2 regions of the Oceanobacillus iheyensis HTE831 genome follow, and region 1 is predicted to be linked to the other one. Evidence: a T-box and tRNA genes for the amino acid it is inferred to sense, from the RefSeq annotation. Region 1 holds a T-box; the other holds one or more tRNA genes.

Region 1 (9,698 bases):
CATATTGATCAAGACTTGTTGTTACTTCTTTAATTACCGAATTCAATCGGGATAGAATCCAACTGTCTAATGTCGTTTTAGCATCAGTTGCATGTTCTGCAACATTAAATTTATCAATGTCAGCATACATAGAGTAGAATGAATAGACATTTAATATCGTATCAATGACTTTTGATTTTGCCTGACTTACTGTCTTTTTCGAGAAACGCTTATTATTCCATGGTGAACTATCAGCAAGAAGTGCCCAACGAAGTGCATCTGCACCAAACTCTTCAATAAGTTCCACAGGACTTAAAGCATTCCCTTTACTTTTTGACATTTTTCGCCCATGCTCATCAAGAATATGCCCAAGAGATAATACTCGTTTGTATGGTGTTTTACCAGTAAACAGTGTAGATACCGCTAGGAGACTGTAGAACCAGCCGCGTGTCTGATCGACTCCTTCAATAACCACATCTGCTGGGAATTGTTTATTAAATAGTTCATCGTTTTCAAACGGGTGATGATATTGTGCGAATGGCATCGATCCACTGTCGAACCAAACATCAATTACTTCTTTTGTACGATGCATTTTACCGCCACATTCACAGTCGAATGTAATTTTATCAACATATGGTTTATGCAATTCAATATCTTCTGGTACGTCACTATCTGCAAAAGCACGTAGCTCTTGGATCGAGTGAGGCGATTTTTGTTTATCACAATCATCACATACCCATACGTTTAACGGTGTTCCCCAATAGCGATTACGTCCAATATTCCAATCGACCATATTATCAAGGAAGTTTCCGAAACGCCCATCACGCATATGATTCGGGAACCATTCTACGCTTTGATTATTTTCCTGCATTCTTTCTTTTACAGCTGTTGTTTTAATAAACCAACCTTCCATCGCATAGTAAAGCAATGGTGTATCACATCTCCAGCAATGAGGGTAGCTATGCTCATATTTTTGCTTTTCGTATAAAGTTCCGTCTTTTGCTAGCATTTTGATGATATCCACATCGCTATCCTTCACAAATTGTCCTGCAAGCGGAGCGATTACATCCTCATATCTTCCTTTAGAATCGACTACATTTACAAAGTCCATCCCTTTTGCCTGGATAGCGTTATAGTCATCTTCCCCATGTGCTGGGTTTAGATGGACAATACCGGTACCACTTGTATCGGTAACAAAGTCTGCACCGATCACGTAATGACCATTATCTAAAGAAATAAAGTCAAATGGAGCCTCATAATTAATTCCAACTAAATCTTCTCCCGATACTTCTTCTACCACTTCGTAAGCTTCACCTAAAACAGTGTTCGCTAATGATTTAGCAACAACATAGATTTCTTCACCTTGCTTCGCTTTTACATAGGTCATTTCTGGATTCACTGCTAGCGCAACATTTCCTGGTAATGTCCATGGAGTTGTTGTCCACCCAAGAATATATTCATTTTCTTTATTTTTAATTCGGAATTTTGCAGTTACCGATAAATCTGTCACATCTTTATAGCCTTGTGCCACCTCATGGGAACTTAACGATGTCTCGCAATTTGGGCAATATGGAACTACTCGATGTCCTTTATAAAGTAGATCTTCATCATGAATAGTTGCAAGGATATTCCAAACAGACTCAATATATGGGTTGTTTAATGTTTTGTATGGATCTTCCATATCTACCCAATATCCAAGCTTGTCCGTGAATTCCTTCCATTCATTTTCATAAACAAAGACGCTTTCTTTACATTTCTCAATAAATCTCTCTACTCCAAACTTCTCAATATCATCTTTCCCACGGATATTAAGCTGTTTTTCCACTTCTAATTCTACTGGTAAACCATGTGTGTCCCAGCCTGCTTTACGTAATACTTGATAACCAGACATTGTTTTATAACGAGCAACAAAGTCTTTAATCGTACGGCCTAATGCATGACCAGCATGTGGCATTCCATTTGCCGTTGGCGGCCCTTCATAAAATACATACGTTTGTTGACCTTCTCTGTTTTCAATGGAGCGTTGAAACGTTCGATTTTCTTTCCAATGCGCCCTCATGCTTCGTTCACGTTGTGCGTGATCCATTCCATTCACCTCTTCACTAAATTAAAAAAACTCGAATCCACCACGTAGAATCGAGTATTACCATTATTAGACAAAAATAAAAAACCATCGTAGCGGTTTTTTTCTAATTAGCACTACGTACCATCATACGCGTCCAAGATATCGGTTGGAGACCGTCAAAGTTTACCAGTTACCGTTCAACTTTGCTTCTCGGAGATGATTTTCATTAAGCTTCTCACCATTGACTTTCAGCTATTGTCAACTCTCTGTAGATAAGAGGTGCCTAATTACTCGTTCTCGTCATCGAATTCATCATTTTATATACCGTAAGAATATAGTATCGAATGCAACAAAGAAAGTCAATATAATGAACTAGGATACGTCTTGATATAGGTTGGCATGCCTTGGTTTTAATACTAGAAACGTATACATTATCGATAACATAAACATGGAGATAGATAAACCAACGATTGCACCTCGTAATGATACAATATCTGCCAATAACCCGATCGCTAGAACAATGAGTACTTGCAATATGCTTTGAATTAAATCAAAGATACTTGTTACTCTCCCCATTAATTCGACTGGGATGTTGTTTTGATAAAACGTCATCATTCCAGCATTTAAGAATACAAGAAAGAAACCTAAAATGATAAACCCAACCGTAATCGATATGAAAGACCAAGAAAATGCGTATAGAACATACCCAATTGATACAAATATTAACCCCACAGTGATCATCATTCGTAAGGATAACTTATTAGAAATAATTGATAGCAAAATTGCACCGGTAACGGACCCTATTCCTGTAATACTAATCAATAACGTATAGTCCACTTCCGACAATCCAACCACTTGTTGGGTAAAGACTACTTCTTGTGCATCCATCGCAAATGTACATAATAATACAATAATGAAGCCTAGATATATACCAGTTACATATCGGTTATGTTTCATAAAGGTCTGGACAACTGTAAAATCTTTCATCACTTGTTTGATTGTTAATTTCGGAATTTGATCTGCACGCTTGTGCTCATCAGGCAATGGCCATAAAAGCACAGCAGACAGCACAAAAAAGATCGCATTAAACCATAATGTAATATCAATAGAAGTCGCATAGATTAACGCTCCTCCGATAGACGGACCAATAATAAAGGCACCAGAAGATGCAAAAGCGCGAATAGAGTTAAACCTTTTTCTCATATCTTTCGGCACGACTATTGTAATAAATGTCATCGACGCCGGGTTAAAGAATGCCTTAGCAATACTTAATATCACTAAAACACTATATAACAAAAATAAATTATCCATAAATGGAATTATGAATATAAATACACCTCGTATAACATATGTAGCCATCATCACTTTTCGTTTACTTCGATAATCAATAAAACTTCCCGTCCAAAACTTTGCAAATATATTGGTCAAAGGTCCAATTAACCACAGTCCCGCCACTGCGGCTGCAGATCCAGTCATTTGAAATACGAGAATATTAATTGCGACTAAATAAATAAAATCACCGATATTCGCAATGCCTATAGAAGTAAGAAGGAAAGAAGGATTCTTCCATTTATGTAAAATCACATCATCACCTCAATCATTTCGATATAGTTATATATTCGCTACATTTCTTATAAATCCCTCTCCCTTCACAAAACGTTCTTTTTTATGCGTGAAGACAATAAAAATGCGCATGTAATATAGTAAGTGGTCACTATATTACATGCGCTCTCTCGTTATATATTTTCTTGTCTCAATGTTTCAATAATATTATCATCTTTAATTTTCGATATCGAATACAACATCGCTACACTAACAATGACAAATACAGCTAATATAGCAATTGAAATATTGATCCAAGGTAAAGAGAATGAATAGGAAAAAGTATTCTGTGATTGATTATATATGACATACATCACACCGATACTAAGCGGCAACCCGTATAATAGAGACTTCAAACCGTAAAAGACACTTTCAAACTGAATCATTTTACGAAAGGCTTTAGGTGTCATCCCTATCGATTTCATCGTTGCAAATTCTCTTCTACGTAAGGCTACACTAGTAGAAATGGTATTAAAGATATTCGCGACAGAAATCAATGTGATTAGCGTAATAAAACCATAAACAAATATCGAAAGAACCAGTGTCATTTGTCTATCTTGTTGTTCATAATAAAATTGATTCGCAATATGAAGTTCATTTGCCACTTCTAATCCTTCTATATGTTCCTGCGTACTTACTGGATCCTCTGTTTCAATATATAAAGTCATTGCATTTGGCTGATATTCTGTCTGTTCATCAATATTAGCCAGTGTATCTTCAGAAACCACAAAGAATAAGGTGTTCGGTGAGGGATAAAAATTCCCCATCGGAAAATGATCGGTTAAGCCCGCAATGTCTACTTGCGATACTCTTTCAAAAGAAACTTCTCCAGTATCTTCGACATTTTCCTGAGCTGCTATCGCCGAATCTCCAACCTCTGCATCAAGTATTTCTGTTTCTACATACTTACCCTGATTATCATCTGGATAGGATACTTGATTAATCAGTATACCTTCTCCTTCATCTATGTCACTGTAAGAGATTTCATTTTCTTGGGCATAATCTTGTAGAGCCTTATCATCCAATCCAATAAACTCAATGAAATATTGTACTCCTTGATCACTAATATAATCAGAAGCATTTTCCAGTGTCTTGATTGGCTCTCCTGCGATTTCCTCTTCTACAAACCCACTCATATGCATTGTTTGATACATTATTGCACCATTTACTTCTTGAAGTCCTTGGATATTATCCATTACTTGCTTTAATCCTTCCACTCCACCATAACCAGTAGCAGAAGAGGCTGCTATATCATAATTTAATTGATTTGATTGTAACTCAAATGATTTTGTCAGCGTGTTGGAAAAATACCCTACGGATAAAAATAAAACTATACTCACAATTAAAGATAGAACCGTAACGTTGTACCGTTTCTTATTTCGTTTAAGATTTTTTAAAGCTATTTCCGCTTCGTAGCCAAATATTTTTCGCACGAGCGGGTTTGCTTTTACTTTTTTCTTCGTTAGTTTTATATCTTTCGATTGACGAATAGCATCAATCGCAGTTACTTTTGAAGCACGAACTGCTGGAATATAAGCTGAGATCATAATTGTGATAAAAGAAATCACCACTGCAATCCCTATCGATTCAAACGATGCAACGAGTTGTAAATCCACATCAAACTGCGCTTGCGAAAGAATCTGATTAACAAAATATAGCGTAATACCAATTCCTAAAAGCCCTGCTCCTACACCCAAAGGAATACTAATTAAAGCTATAATGATTCCTTCAAAAAATACAGAATTCCGCTTTTGCCGTTTTGTTGCTCCAATACTAGATAACATTCCTAAGTAACGAGATCGCTCAGATACAGAAATGGCAAACGCGTTATAAATCAATGCAATCGAGCCAATCATGATAATAACAACGATAATCGTTATTAAGCCAAATATAGTCGCCAATGCTCCTTGGTTTGGAGATACTATATATGCTTCGAGAAGATTATAATTAAACTCAATTTGTTCTTGGTCTATGTTTTGCTTCTTGGCAAAGGATGGAATATCATCAAAAAGTGAAGTTGAGATATCATTACTTTTCACATAAACAGTTACATTTTCCTCTGTAGAAAGAATGTCTTCATCAATATAGGAAAGCATACTATAACCTGGTGCCCAAGAATAATCCCACAAAGGTTCTTCTATTGTACCGACAATCGTAAACGTATGTTCTTCGGTATTTCTTAATTCTTCGGCTAAACCATCTTCCGTTCTTTCTGCTGACACGGTTTGATTGAGAGGGCCTTCCCCTTCCATCTCATCTGATAAGGAATAGCGTTCTCCAACTTCTAATGTTATTGTATCGCCAATTTCTTTATCATAACCTGATTGTAATAATGTTTCCGATAGTACCACTTCGTCTGGATTTTCAGGGAGTCGCCCATCTTGCAATTTAACTTGAAACTGATCCATCCCTGCTTTATTTAATTGATGAACATACACATACGGTTTACTTCCCTCACCGTCTAGTGGTGAATACCCTAATTCGTTCATTAGACCAATAGACTCCGTTTTATCATGCTCTTTCACTGCTTGATATTGTTGTTCATTTAAATTGGTATAGCTATAATGCCATTCCCCTGTATTTTCAATCGTTTGACGCTGATTTAAATCTAAAAAAGACTGACCTAGAGTTGCAACAGCCGTGATCATAGCTACAGAGATAATTACCCCTAAAATAGTGACAAGTGTTCGTCGTTTATTTTCTTTCAAATGCCTTATCGTTACTTTATTGACGATATTCACGGACGGATCACCTCATCTTTAGCAATCCTTCCATCCTCAATTGAGATAACTCGATCTGCTTGTAGTGCAATTCGATCATCGTGTGTAATAACTACAAGCGTCTGGTTATACGTCCGATTAAACATTTTCAATAAATCCACGATTTCCTTACTATTTTCACTATCTAAATTTCCTGTTGGTTCGTCTGCTAAAATTATAGAAGGATTACTAATTATTGCTCTTCCTATCGAGACACGTTGTTGCTGCCCTCCTGATAATTGGTTAGGCAAATATTCAATACGTTTTTGTAATCCTAAAATATCTACAATCTCTTTAAAGTGTTTTTGATCCACTTTGTGAGAATCTAATAGTAACGGCAATGTAATATTCTCTTCAACCGTTAATATCGGTAGTAAATTATAAAATTGGTATATCAATCCAATTTGCCTTCTCCGAAAGATCGCCAATTGCGTTTCACTCAATTCATACATGTCCGTTCCGTCTACGAATACTTTACCTTCTGTAGGTCGATCTACGCCTCCCAGTAAATGAAGTAACGTAGATTTACCAGAACCGGATGGACCAATAATCGCTACAAATTCGCCCTTGTCCACAGAGAATGATATATCATCTAGTGCTTTTACTGCGGTATCACCTTTGCCGTACACTTTGGACAAGTTTTCTATTTTTAACATTTCCATGTAAAATTTCCTCCTTCTATTGCTTTATCTTTAGCATACTTGTCCAACATGACGGCTCAGTGACTTTTTCAGTGACAATATTGTCACCTTCTACTTTTTAAATAACTTGTTTATAGAATTTAAGTGTAAACGTTGTTCCCTTGCCTTCTTCACTTACGACTTCAATATCGCCTTGCTGATTCGTAACAATGCTATGTGCCATTGCTAATCCGATTCCTACGCTACCATCCGTGGCATTTCCGCCTTTATAAAATCGCTTAAAGATATAAGGAATGTCTTGCTTTGGGATCCCCTTCCCTGTATCTTGTACGATAATTTCTGTATAAAGCGCGTTCTCTTGAAAGTGTATGGTAATATGTTCACCCTCAGGCGTATGCTCAATCGCATTTTTCATAATATTAATCAACGCTTCTTTCGTCCAATTGGAATCTCCTAAGAAAGTCACTTCTCTATTACCAAACTTTTGGAAATCGATGTCTTTTAGTTCCATCGGTATTTCTAAAGGAGCAATGACTTCATCAATTAAATCAGATACAAAAATTCGTTCCATGGCAAACGGAATAGTACCTGCATCCATTTTTGATAGCTTTAACAAAGAAGATACCAACCAGTCCATACGTTCCAGTTGTTTACGGATATTATGCGTGAACTCCAACCGCTTTTCATCATCCATCGTCTCATCACTAAGTAAATCTGCCATAACTGTCATGGATGTGAGAGGAGTTTTTAGCTGATGCGAGATATCAGAGATAGCATCTGTTAATTTTTGTTTATCTTTTTTTAGATCTTCCCCTTGCTCAGAAAGCATTAAAGTCATTTTATAGATATCATTTTTTAATATGCTCAGCTCCCCTTCACGATTATCCCGTACATCAAGTGAAGTATTTCCAGCTGATATTTGCCTTAAATAATGAGAGAGTTTTTCCATTTGTTTGTAGCGCCAGTGTGTCATCCATAGAAAAACAATAATAATTAGAGAAGTCGATACAAAAACAATTCCAGCAGCAACAGACGAAATAAATGCTATCGAAACCGTACTAATTATGAGAATGGTAATTGCAAAAAATAAATATCTCCGAACCTCATTGTTTCTTATCATGTGTATCTACCATCCTATATCCCATCCCACGAACAGTCTCAATTACTGTTGGATGTTGTGCATCCTCTTCAATCTTTTTCCTTAGCCGCTTTATATATACAGTTAATGTATTATCGTTCACAAAGTCACCAGCTATATCCCATATTAACTGAAGCAATTGTTTTCTAGATAAAACTTGTCCGCGATGGTTCACAAAAATCATTAATAAACGATATTCCAAGGCTGTTAATAGTATTTCTTCTGTCTCTTTATAAACTTTCCCCTCGAGAGTATGAATGTTAATCGATCCGATAGAAATAACGCTGGATAATTGCTCTTTATTTGGTTTGCTTTTTTCATAGCGCCTGAGAACTGTTTTTATTCGAGAGATTAATTCGCGAATTCGAAAGGGCTTCGTTATGTAATCATCTGCACCCATATCAAGCCCCATCACAACATTAACCTCATCATCTACGACCGTAAGAAAAATTACCGGAATATCCGCTTTTCGCTTCACCATTTCACAAAGCTCATACCCACTGCCATCCGGTAATGACAAATCGAACAAACAAAGAGATATATCATCTAAATCATTATTTATCTTCCTCTGCGCTTCTTGAACTTTATGACAAACTACCACATCATAACCCTCTTGTTTTAACGAGTACTCTAATCCTGTCGCAATCGTCTTATCGTCTTCCACAATTAATATATTCATATTACACTCATCCACCTTTGAGGTTTCTAACATTTCTTTTATTCTACATTTTTTCATGTTAATTATCATCCTCAATACAATCGCTAACTTCAATGAGTGACTATTTTCACTAGCCTTCTGGATTTCGGGCCCTATGAGTTACCTTTTCTTCTTCAGATCCTTGATTCCGGGCACTCATCGGCCTTATGAGTTACCTTTTTTTCTGCTGCTCCTGGATTTCGGGCACTCATCGATCCTATGAGTTACCTTTTCTTCTGCTGCTCCTGGATTTTGGGCACTCATCGGCCTTATGAGGATTTCAGGCGCTCACCTTACCAAGAATAAAAACTAAAAAAACTTACCTCCTAAGAGATAAGTTTTTCGCAATGTAGCGCTCATTAAAAATCATATTTGTCATCTTTTTCTTCTCGAATTTTTTGAAAAGCATGTGTCACATCTATCGTATCTTCCACTAATCGTTCAATACGAAATTGCACATCGACATTAGTGATTTCTTTTTGATAAAAATCTTTTTCCTCAATAAATACATAGGTTTGCACAATTGTAGCTTTCATGTAACCAAGAATTGGTTTCAAATGTTGCTCTACCGTTAAAAAGTGCTTGGTCGAACCTGCTGTTACAATGATACTTACAACTTTATCCTGGAAAGCTTGTACAGGTAAAAGATCAAAGATATTTTTCAGTGCACCTGGTATTGATGCTTGAAATATGGGGGTACCGATGATAATTACGTCTGCCCCCATAAGCTCTTTCGCAACATATCCTGTATCACCTGTATAGTCCAAATAGTTTCTTCCATCACTAATTTGCACATCATAATCCGCTAAGTCAATGA
Region 2 (9,698 bases), 1.6 Mb from region 1:
GATCATAAAACGGAAAATAGTAATCTTATCAATAGTTAAAGGAGTAAATCAATGAAACACCACATTAGAGCTTTTGCACTTGGTTTGTTTACAAGTGCCATAATTATTCTGATTGTATTCTTTCTCGTGCAAGACTCACAAACATCTATCGAAGATGTTAATGCAGAAGAAATGATTCCTGTATTAGAAGATCAAGGGTACACAGTTCTTTCCCAAGAGGAATATATATCCTATAGTGTAAATGGCAACGATTCAGAAAATAGTTCGGAAAGTAACAATGAATCATCAGATGAAGAGTCTCAACAAAATGAAGATACAAACAACAAGAAGAGGAAGAAGAATCATCAAATGAAAATCAGAATGAAGATGAATCTGATGAAAATTCTACGATAGAATATGAGCTAACTGTTGAAACGGGTATGGCATCATCTGAAATAAGCGACATTCTGGAAAATGAGGATATCATTGAAAGTGCTTCTGACTTTAATGATTATTTAGAAGATAATGATTATGCAATTAACGTTAAACCAGGTACATTTGAATTAACAAGTGACATGTCTCATTTTGACATAGCAGAAGTAATTACAAGTTATAATTAAAAATAGCACAGCGATATGCTGTGCTATTTATTTAGATTTACATTTTCTCCTTTGACCAAATATAATATGCTTTCACCAATATTTGTGATATGATCTGCAAATCTTTCCAAGTATCTCGCGCAAAAAGACATTTGCATCACATATTCGATCTGATCGGGTCGGGTAGCCGTTTCGTATAACAAGTCACTAACTACTCTTTTATAAACATGATCTACCTCATCATCCATTTCTGCTAACTTTCCAGCAAGCGAAATATCTTCCTGTTCAAATGCTAATACTGCTGTGTGAAGCATCTTTTTTACTTGATGGTGCATATGTGAAAGGTCAGGAGGGACACTCGAAGGATTATCTAGTAACCTAATACTCGATTTGGCAATATTTTTCGCGTTGTCACCCATTCGTTCTATATCTATCATTACTCTTAAAGCAGTTACAATTTTTCTTAAGTCTGTTGCTACTGGTTGTTGTTTTGCAATTAATAAAATAGCTTTATCATTAATGTTTTTTTCAAGCTTATCAATTTCTTTATCTTTCGCTATAACAGTCTCTGCAAGTTCTTGCTGTTGTTGTATTAGTGATTCAACTGAACTATCCAATGCTTCACCTACCAAATCCGCCATATGAAGTATGTCACCATAAAGTTCTTGAAGCTCTTCTTGGAACTGATTACGTGTTGTCATATAAGTTCCTCCCCTAAACAAATAGTTTCTATATGTTACTAATTATAAAGGTTTAATATTAACTATTTGTAAATTCTATGTAATCATTTATAAAAATAAGCGAATCCATTTTGGATTCGCTTATTTTTTATTCATCAACTGCATTTTCTTCATCTTGTTCTTCTTTGACTTCGAAGTATGCATCGAGGATACGTCTGCCGATTTTACCGTTAATTCCATTTCCTTGCCCCGTGTGTGGAACTATTATGGCAAATGCAACTTCAGGTTCATCAAATGGAGCATAGCCAACAAGTGAAAGACTATTTGTATCAGCTAGCTTTTTCCCATCATCATAAATAGATGTTTCAGCTGTTCCTGTCTTACCTGCAGGATTATAATCTACATCTTGAAAATAACCTCTTGCTGTTCCAGATTCATAAACTCGCTTAAAACCATTTTGTACTCGTTCTATTTCACTTTGACTCATATCAATACGGTTCATTACTTGCGTATTTTTTGTATAATACACTGGACCTAATTCATCAAATGATGCAATCGGATCATGAACTTGCTTTAAAAAGTGTGGTTGAACACGATATCCATCATTGGCAATTGTTGAAACATATTGTGCTAACTGTAATGTCGTATACGTATCATATTGTCCTATTGTAAAGTCCAGAACATTACCTGGGTTCGGTGCACCATTTGATCTAACCCCGGTAGATTCATGTGGAAAATCAATACCTGTAGATACTCCTAGACCAAATTGATTAAAGTAATTTTGTAAATCATTTAGCGCATTGTTGTATTCAGACCAACTTGCATTAAGAGTTGAGTTATCTGGATAAGGGTGACGATTTTCTCCCATCATTCTTAAAGCAATATAAAACATATATACGTTTGAAGATTTTTCCAATGCTTCTAGATCTGTTACATAGCCTAAATTTGAAACTGATTTTTTTACAGGCGTACTAGCTATCCTAACGGGGTTATCAAAAAAAACTTGACCAGGTGAAATGACACCTGATTCATACCCTGCTAATACACTGGCACCTTTTACGGATGATCCAGGTTCATATGCGCTAGCTAAAGCCATAAATGCAGCATCATTGTATTCGTTTTTTTCTTTATTATAATTCACACCAGACATCGCCAGTAGTTCTCCTGTTTTTGGATCCATTACTACTGCGAATGCATTGGTTAAGTGTTGGTTAGGTCCAGGATATTGTTGTTTAACCTTCTTCATTTCATCTAATACTATTTCATCTACTTTTTCCTGAAATTCCATATCAATAGTTAATACAAGGTCTTTTCCTCGTTTCCCTTCAACTACTGTTTCCGTTCCAACTATTGATCCATTTTTTCTTGTCTCATATTGAATCTGTTCTTTTCTTCCTCGCAGGAAATCCTCATATTGTTGTTCTATTCCACTTGTACCTACTCGATCATTACGGCTATATCCTTTACTTAAGTATGCCTGCACATCTTCAGCTGGAATACCCTGCTCTTGACTTGTAATACCTCCCAGGATACTGCTTAGCGTATTATCATAAGGATACAGTCGATCCCAATCTGTTGTCGCATTTATTCCTGGTAATTTATCAAGATTCTCCGCTACAGTAGCATATTCCTCAGCTGATACATCTTCATTCTTTATAACTTGTGGAGTCAATGAATATGCTTTATCTAATTCTTTTTTTATGGCGATAATTTCCATATCGTCATCAGAAAAATCACTGATTTCTTCCTCGGTAATCAACTCTAATGTGTGGTTATATACATCTGCATTATCCATTTCGGAAGTATCTATGTCATTTAACCGTTCGTCTACATCTTTTTGATTTAATAAGTAATAATATTCTCGTTTATCTCTATCTGTGATACGTTTTAAGCGATCTTCCTGACCCATCTCAATATAATCCGCTAACTTTTGGGCTAATTGTAAGCGGTCTTTAGCTTGTACCCCTTTTGGTGGTGTATACGTAATAGAATACATTGCATTATTATCTACAATTACATTTCCATTAGTATCCAAGATTCTTCCTCTTGGGACCGGTACACTTGTCGTATCAATATTGGTTCTCTCAATTTCTTCTTGGTGAGCCTCCCCATTTAATATTTGAACAACCCCTAATTGCAAAATTAATACAGAGAACATCAAAAAGATTGCAAAAAATAATATATTTATCCGAAAGGGAAGTTGGGCTCGTTTCTTTTTAATATCTTTACTCAATGTTTCTTCTCCCCCAATAATTTAGTACAATATTTTCCTCTGTTTGATTTTACCATAATTAACGATTTTTTTCGTCTGTAATTTGCTCTTTTATTAAAATTTCTTTTGGATTCCTTGTCCCTATTTGAATATTTTTAATGAAGAAATAAATAGCGAGATGACCCGCGCCAAAAACTACAAGTAGAATCGGGATGATTTGTTCTTCTTTAAATAATACAATCCCTAATATAAACACGGTTATTGATAGTGCTCTACCTAAATTCAAGAAAATTTCTCGTATTACGATATATTCCACTCGCATTTCAGCAGCTTTATATGCTTTTCCAATTACATCAAAAGTCATTGATACAAATGGGACATTTAATATAGGGTAGGCAATACCGATAATTACTGCATACACCATCAATAAGGAGTAATTCACTTCAAAAATGATGATAAATATGGAAGCAAATAGTAACAAACCACCTAATAATATCGATTTTTTCCTTAAATGGGGCTTTATAAATCTTGCCGCAATTAGATAAAACACAATCGATAAACCAGATAAAAACATATTAAATGTCCCAAGTGCGAGTTCACTATTTGTAACGAGAAACACCCATATTGTGATATAAAAACCAAAAATACCTTCTCTTAAGCCTTGGAAAAAATGAGAATGTAAAATTCTTTTCCAATTTTTGTTTCTCTTCCTTTCTTTTGCGATATGCTTCATTGCAAATAACCCTTTTGACCCTTTCCGTACGATAAAAAAGCTTGCAATCACTGCACAAGCAAATAACAAAAAAGAGATTCCAAAGATTACATTATAACCAACATCATCTACCATATTTGAAATTATAAAGCCTGCTAATAGAGGGCCAACCATACCTGCAAATGAACTTAAAATACCGAACACACCATTAAACATATCTCTTGTATCCGGTTCCGTAATCTCAAAAGTCATAACATGAAAAGCTAACCAAAAAAATCCGTAACCAATACCGATTAAACACCCCAGTATAAAGTTATAATAAGCTGCTAACTCACCAATAAATAATACACATACAAAAAATAAGCAAAGGAAGAGGATACCAACACGCAAAATAAGTATACGATCAATGGATTTGGATAATTTACCTGCCCATACAAACGCAAGAGCCTGAAAAATATAACTAGCTAAATTATAATTAGCAATTGTTATTAATTCTCCAGATTGTTTCCATATATAGACATTAACAAATGTATTAGATAAGAAAATACCGCCTGAATATAATCCACCAATTAATAAAAGAATGATTAAGTCACGATTTTCAATTTTATGTTTTTGAAAAAAATTGTTTATTTGTTGGAACATTAAAAACGACTCCTTCTTTTCCAACTTTATTTTTTGCGAAGGAGTCGTATCTATACAAAAAAAACACGTGAAAATCTTTTCACGTGTTTTAATCTATAATTATATTACTTAGCTTCTTCGTAGTTTTTTGCAACTTGATCCCAATTAACTACATTCCAGAATGCTGAAATGTACTCTGGGCGTTTGTTTTGATATTTAAGATAATAAGCGTGTTCCCAAACATCAAGTCCTAATACAGGAGTTTTTCCTTCCATTAATGGTGAATCTTGGTTTGGTGTGCTTGTAATTTCTAGTTCACCATTGTTAACAATTAGCCAAGCCCATCCAGAACCGAAACGTCCTGCTGCAGCTGCTGCAAATTCTTCTTTGAATTTGTCTAATGAACCAAATTTAGCATTAATTTTATCAGCTAATTCACCTGTTGGCTCACCGCCGCCATTTGGTGATAATAACTTCCAAAATAGGCTATGGTTAGCATGTCCGCCACCATTGTTACGTACTGCAGTTTTTGCATTTTCAGGGACTGCATCAAGATTACTAATTAATTCTTCTACAGACTTACTTTGAAGGTCTGCATGTCCTTCCAATGCATCATTTAATTTAGTTACATACGTGTTGTGATGTTTCGTATGATGAATGTTCATTGTTTCTTTGTCAATTGTCGGTTCCAATGCATCATATGCATATGGTAATTCCGGTAATTCAAATTTTGCCATGTTTATCTTCCTCCTTAAAATAAATGATGTAAAGGTTTATGTCCCTTTATATTAAAAAGACTATCAAAGCTTTTAAGTAGTTGCAAACGATATGCTTTATATTTCCAATGTTTGTAGTTGGTTCCAATTTCAACATACAAAAAAACAAGCAAATGCTTGTTTTTTAAAATGGCTCGGGACGGAATCGAACCGCCGACACAAGGATTTTCAGTCCTCTGCTCTACCGACTGAGCTACCAAGCCGTATTAAATTATAACGTAATCCATTCTAAATCGAATTTCCAGCTTACTATCAATTAGCTCAGAAGTTATATTGCAATTTTAGTTTCATCGATAGTTAATTCGAAATACGTATTTTGAGGTCATTTAGTAATCACTCAAAATAAAAATATGTATGGAGGAGGTAGAGGGATTCGAACCCCCGCGCGGTTTGACCCGCCTCTCGGTTTTCAAGACCGATCCCTTCAGCCGGACTTGGGTATACCTCCGGATTGGTTAAAATGGTGGACCCTGCAGGACTCGAACCTGCGACCGATCGGTTATGAGCCGATAGCTCTAACCAACTGAGCTAAGGGTCCTTCTATTTAATATATGACGTTATTCATGGGGCGACCGGTGGGGATTGAACCCACGAATGCCGGAGCCACAATCCGGTGCGTTAACCACTTCGCCACGACCGCCATGATTATAATATGGTAGCGGCGGAGGGGATCGAACCCCCGACCTCACGGGTATGAACCGTACGCTCTCGCCAGCTGAGCTACACCGCCATGGCTCCACAGGTAGGATTCGAACCTACGACCGATCGGTTAACAGCCGATTGCTCTACCACTGAGCTACTGTGGAATAATCATCAAGTTTTGTTTATGTAATAACAGCAACGAATAATAATTTATCATGTTTAGCAAAATCTGTCAAACATTTTTTTGCGTCTTTGCAAAAGTTTTTATTTCGTTTTTCGACTGCGTTATTTATAATAGCATGTTCTTTTTCATATTTCAACAAAAATATTAATAGATTTTACATTTTTTTATTTTTTTCCGTTGAGACCTGCCTAATTTCATTATTTTGGACATCTCCTAAGTGCTATATCTTGGTATTTATCCCCTTTTTTCGATCTACCTGAAATAAAAGTATACTCTTCGTGTATCTCTATTTGGATTAATACTAAAAGTTTAAACGACACAAAAACTTAACGAGTATGCCCAATAAATAAGAAGGTTTAAAAACTTCTAATACAACTATTGATTTACATAATATATCACAATATCATTATGTGGTACATAATAGTTGGCATTTAAATAAATCCGTTTTTCTTTTTCGTTTCAATTCTTTCTTATTCACCTCTTTCATTTCCCCCTAAACTCCTTAGCGTAAATTGATTTTTTATACTATGATTAGATTCACTAGTCCTCCTTCATGAAAAGCAGTCAGAGAATCATATTTATGCTTGTGAACAGTATACACATTAATCATCAAGAGCATCTGCAAATTAAATTATTTATATTACATTTATTTCCCACAAAAAAATCGTAGAGAAGTTTTACCTCCCTACGATTTATTTTTTATTGCTCGCCTAATACATTTTCTGCAATATTCACTGCATGATCACCAATTCTTTCTAGATTACTTATAATATCTACAAAGACAATCCCTGCTGAACCATTACATAGACCTTCATTCATACGTATGATATGACTTTTACGGAATTTCCGCTCCATTTTATCAATTTGATCTTCCTTTTGAATAACTTCAAGAGCTGCTTCTCTGTCTTTTGATTCTAATGATTCAATTGCTTGTTTTACTGTCATTGCAGTAAGATCAAACATGTTATTTAAATTTTCCATAGCTTGATCTGTTAGAATTACTTTGTTTGACATTTTGTAATCAATTAATTCAACAATATTTTCAAAGTGGTCACCAATACGTTCAATATCTCGTACTGTATTCATTAGAGCTGTGTGTTCGGCACTTTCAACTTCTGATAAAGATGTTGATGCAATTTCAACCAAATAGTCCGTAATTTTTCTATCTAGATTATTTAAAGCACCTTCAATTTGTAACGCCATTTCCGAATTCTTTTCATTTTGAGTTGTCACATATGAATGTGTTTCTTCAAGACCTTTATGAGCATATCCACCCATTCTCACAACTTCAGCTTTAGCTTGATCCAATGCTAAAGAAGAGGACTGCTGGATAAATATTGGATCTAAGTGTTTTGGCTTATATTCAATAATTGTGTCATCGCCAGGTATGAGTTTTGTTACAAACCATGCTAGAGCTGCAATAAATGGAAATTGTAGCACTGTATTAGCAATGTTAAAGCTACCATGTCCAAATGCAATTGTCATTTCAGGATTTAAATTTAGCCAATCTTGTAAAAATGCCACATAATTAGTAAATGGTATTAATAGTAATAGGAAAATCGTTGCCCCTATTAAGTTAAACGTAACATGAGTTAATGCAGCTCTTTTAGCAGCTACTGAAGCACCAATACTAGCAATAATTGCAGTTATAGTTGTTCCTAAGTTATCCCCAAATAAGACTGGTAAGGCTGCTCCTAATTCAATTGCACCTTCAGAATATAATCCTTGTAAAATCCCAATTGTTGCAGATGAACTTTGAACAATTAATGTAAATACTGTTCCTATAACTACTCCTAAGATTGGAGTATCACTCATTGATAATGTAAGTTCATGAAACGCTTCTAAAGAGCGAAGTGGGGACATTCCACTACTCATTAATTCTAAACCAAAGAATAGGGAACCAAAACCAAATACAGCTTGTCCCACAGCATTAACAATTGGTTTCTTAAAGAAGAATAATAAGAATGCACCAAGAGCCATTATTAGTAATGCATATTCACCTAAATCGATACCGATAATGAATGCAGTTACTGTCGTACCTATATTGGCACCCATTATAACTCCAATTGCTTGTCTTAGAGTCATAAAACCGGCATTTACTAGTCCAACAGTTAATACGGTTGTTCCAGAACTACTTTGGATAAGTATAGTTACAATCATACCAGCAAGTACTCCTAAGAACGGATTGCTTGTAAACCGGTCAAGTATGTTACGAAGGCGATCCCCAGCCGATTTTTGCAAGCCATCACCCATATATTTAATACCTAATAGGAATATTCCTAACCCACCGATAAATTCAATTATAAGTTTTTGTACATCGATTTCCACGTGTTACTTCATCCCTTCTGAGGCCTATGTTATATCTTGTAGAATTTTGTGCCTTATCCATTATTGATGATATTATACCGTTTGTAAAGGTACTTTTGGAAAATTTACATACTCTTAATATTTCTTTTCATTTAATAAAAATAATATGGCTAAACCTTATTTTTAGATAATAATTTCTAAATATGTGTCCTTTCAATAATAAGTAATTTCCAGCTAGGAAAAATTGCAATTCCAGATATACTCTCATAATGAATTTTTTAGTATTCTTTTACTTTTAGCACAAAAAAACCGAAATTAAACCTCTTTTTCCAAAAGGTTATAATTTCGGGATCATATCAATTTTATTCTTCTACTATAGGTTTATCTATTTTTTCAATTCGAATTTTAGTTCCATCAACTTCTACAACCTTCACTTTCGATCCTTTTTCTAACCATTGACCACCAGTTACAGCGCTATAATGTTTCTTATTTATCTCAACTGTCCCCGAAGGTCGAAAGTCTGTTAATGCTTCTCCTTCTGTTTCTAATAGATCTTCATATTCTTTTGATAATGAACTGTACCCTGCTTCTTTTGTTAACTGATCCATAAGAGCTAATTTGGTCCACATTTTCCTACGTTTAAAAACTTTTAAAAATACCAATGATAATCCTGTACCGAAAAGTAGAGCAATAACTGCATATAAGCCACTTGCCAAATTTGGCTGTGGTAATGCTACAGCTGCAATCATTGTACCAAGCCCTAGTGTTGCCAGTGTACCATCGTTGACAATCTTACCGTCAATAATAATTAGTAATAAACCAATAAAATATACAATAACGATTAGTAAGACAGAATCTGTATCTAAATAAGCAGTAAAATATACAGAAATAAATCCAATTCCTAACAAACCAAATATTCCACGCATATTAACTAATACTTCACCTAATAAGAATAAAGTTCCTAAAAATAATGCAAGAAAACCAAT

Evidence for each region. The T-box of region 1 lies ahead of ileS (isoleucine--tRNA ligase). A T-box ahead of a tRNA ligase gene usually reads a tRNA of that ligase, here a tRNA-Ile.
Region 2: it encodes a tRNA-Ile, which carries the amino acid that the T-box ahead of ileS (isoleucine--tRNA ligase) is inferred to sense. The anticodon was not compared.

What each region holds. Positions count from the first base shown of each region.
Region 1 covers NC_004193.1:375,333-385,030, reverse strand. The annotation lists gene ileS (isoleucine--tRNA ligase) at 1-2,065, opposite strand, end outside; T-box leader at 2,144-2,357, opposite strand; gene OB_RS02030 (MFS transporter) at 2,417-3,628, opposite strand; gene OB_RS02025 (ABC transporter permease) at 3,781-6,387, opposite strand; gene OB_RS02020 (ABC transporter ATP-binding protein) at 6,384-7,067, opposite strand; gene OB_RS02015 (sensor histidine kinase) at 7,165-8,166, opposite strand; gene OB_RS02010 (response regulator transcription factor) at 8,150-8,863, opposite strand; gene OB_RS02005 (NADPH-dependent FMN reductase) at 9,241-9,698, opposite strand, start outside.
Region 2 covers NC_004193.1:1,953,663-1,963,360, forward strand. The annotation lists gene OB_RS09905 (hypothetical protein) at 1-39, shown strand, start outside; gene OB_RS09910 (hypothetical protein) at 52-393, shown strand; gene OB_RS09915 (hypothetical protein) at 420-599, shown strand; gene phoU (phosphate signaling complex protein PhoU) at 623-1,279, opposite strand; gene OB_RS09925 (peptidoglycan D,D-transpeptidase FtsI family protein) at 1,407-3,491, opposite strand; gene OB_RS09930 (MFS transporter) at 3,550-4,824, opposite strand; gene sodA (superoxide dismutase SodA) at 4,929-5,540, opposite strand; tRNA gene OB_RS09940 (tRNA-Phe) at 5,710-5,782, opposite strand; tRNA gene OB_RS09945 (tRNA-Ser) at 5,935-6,027, opposite strand; tRNA gene OB_RS09950 (tRNA-Ile) at 6,041-6,117, opposite strand; tRNA gene OB_RS09955 (tRNA-His) at 6,144-6,219, opposite strand; tRNA gene OB_RS09960 (tRNA-Met) at 6,233-6,309, opposite strand; tRNA gene OB_RS09965 (tRNA-Asn) at 6,311-6,385, opposite strand; gene OB_RS09970 (Na/Pi cotransporter family protein) at 7,105-8,733, opposite strand; gene OB_RS09975 (NfeD family protein) at 9,075-9,698, opposite strand, start outside.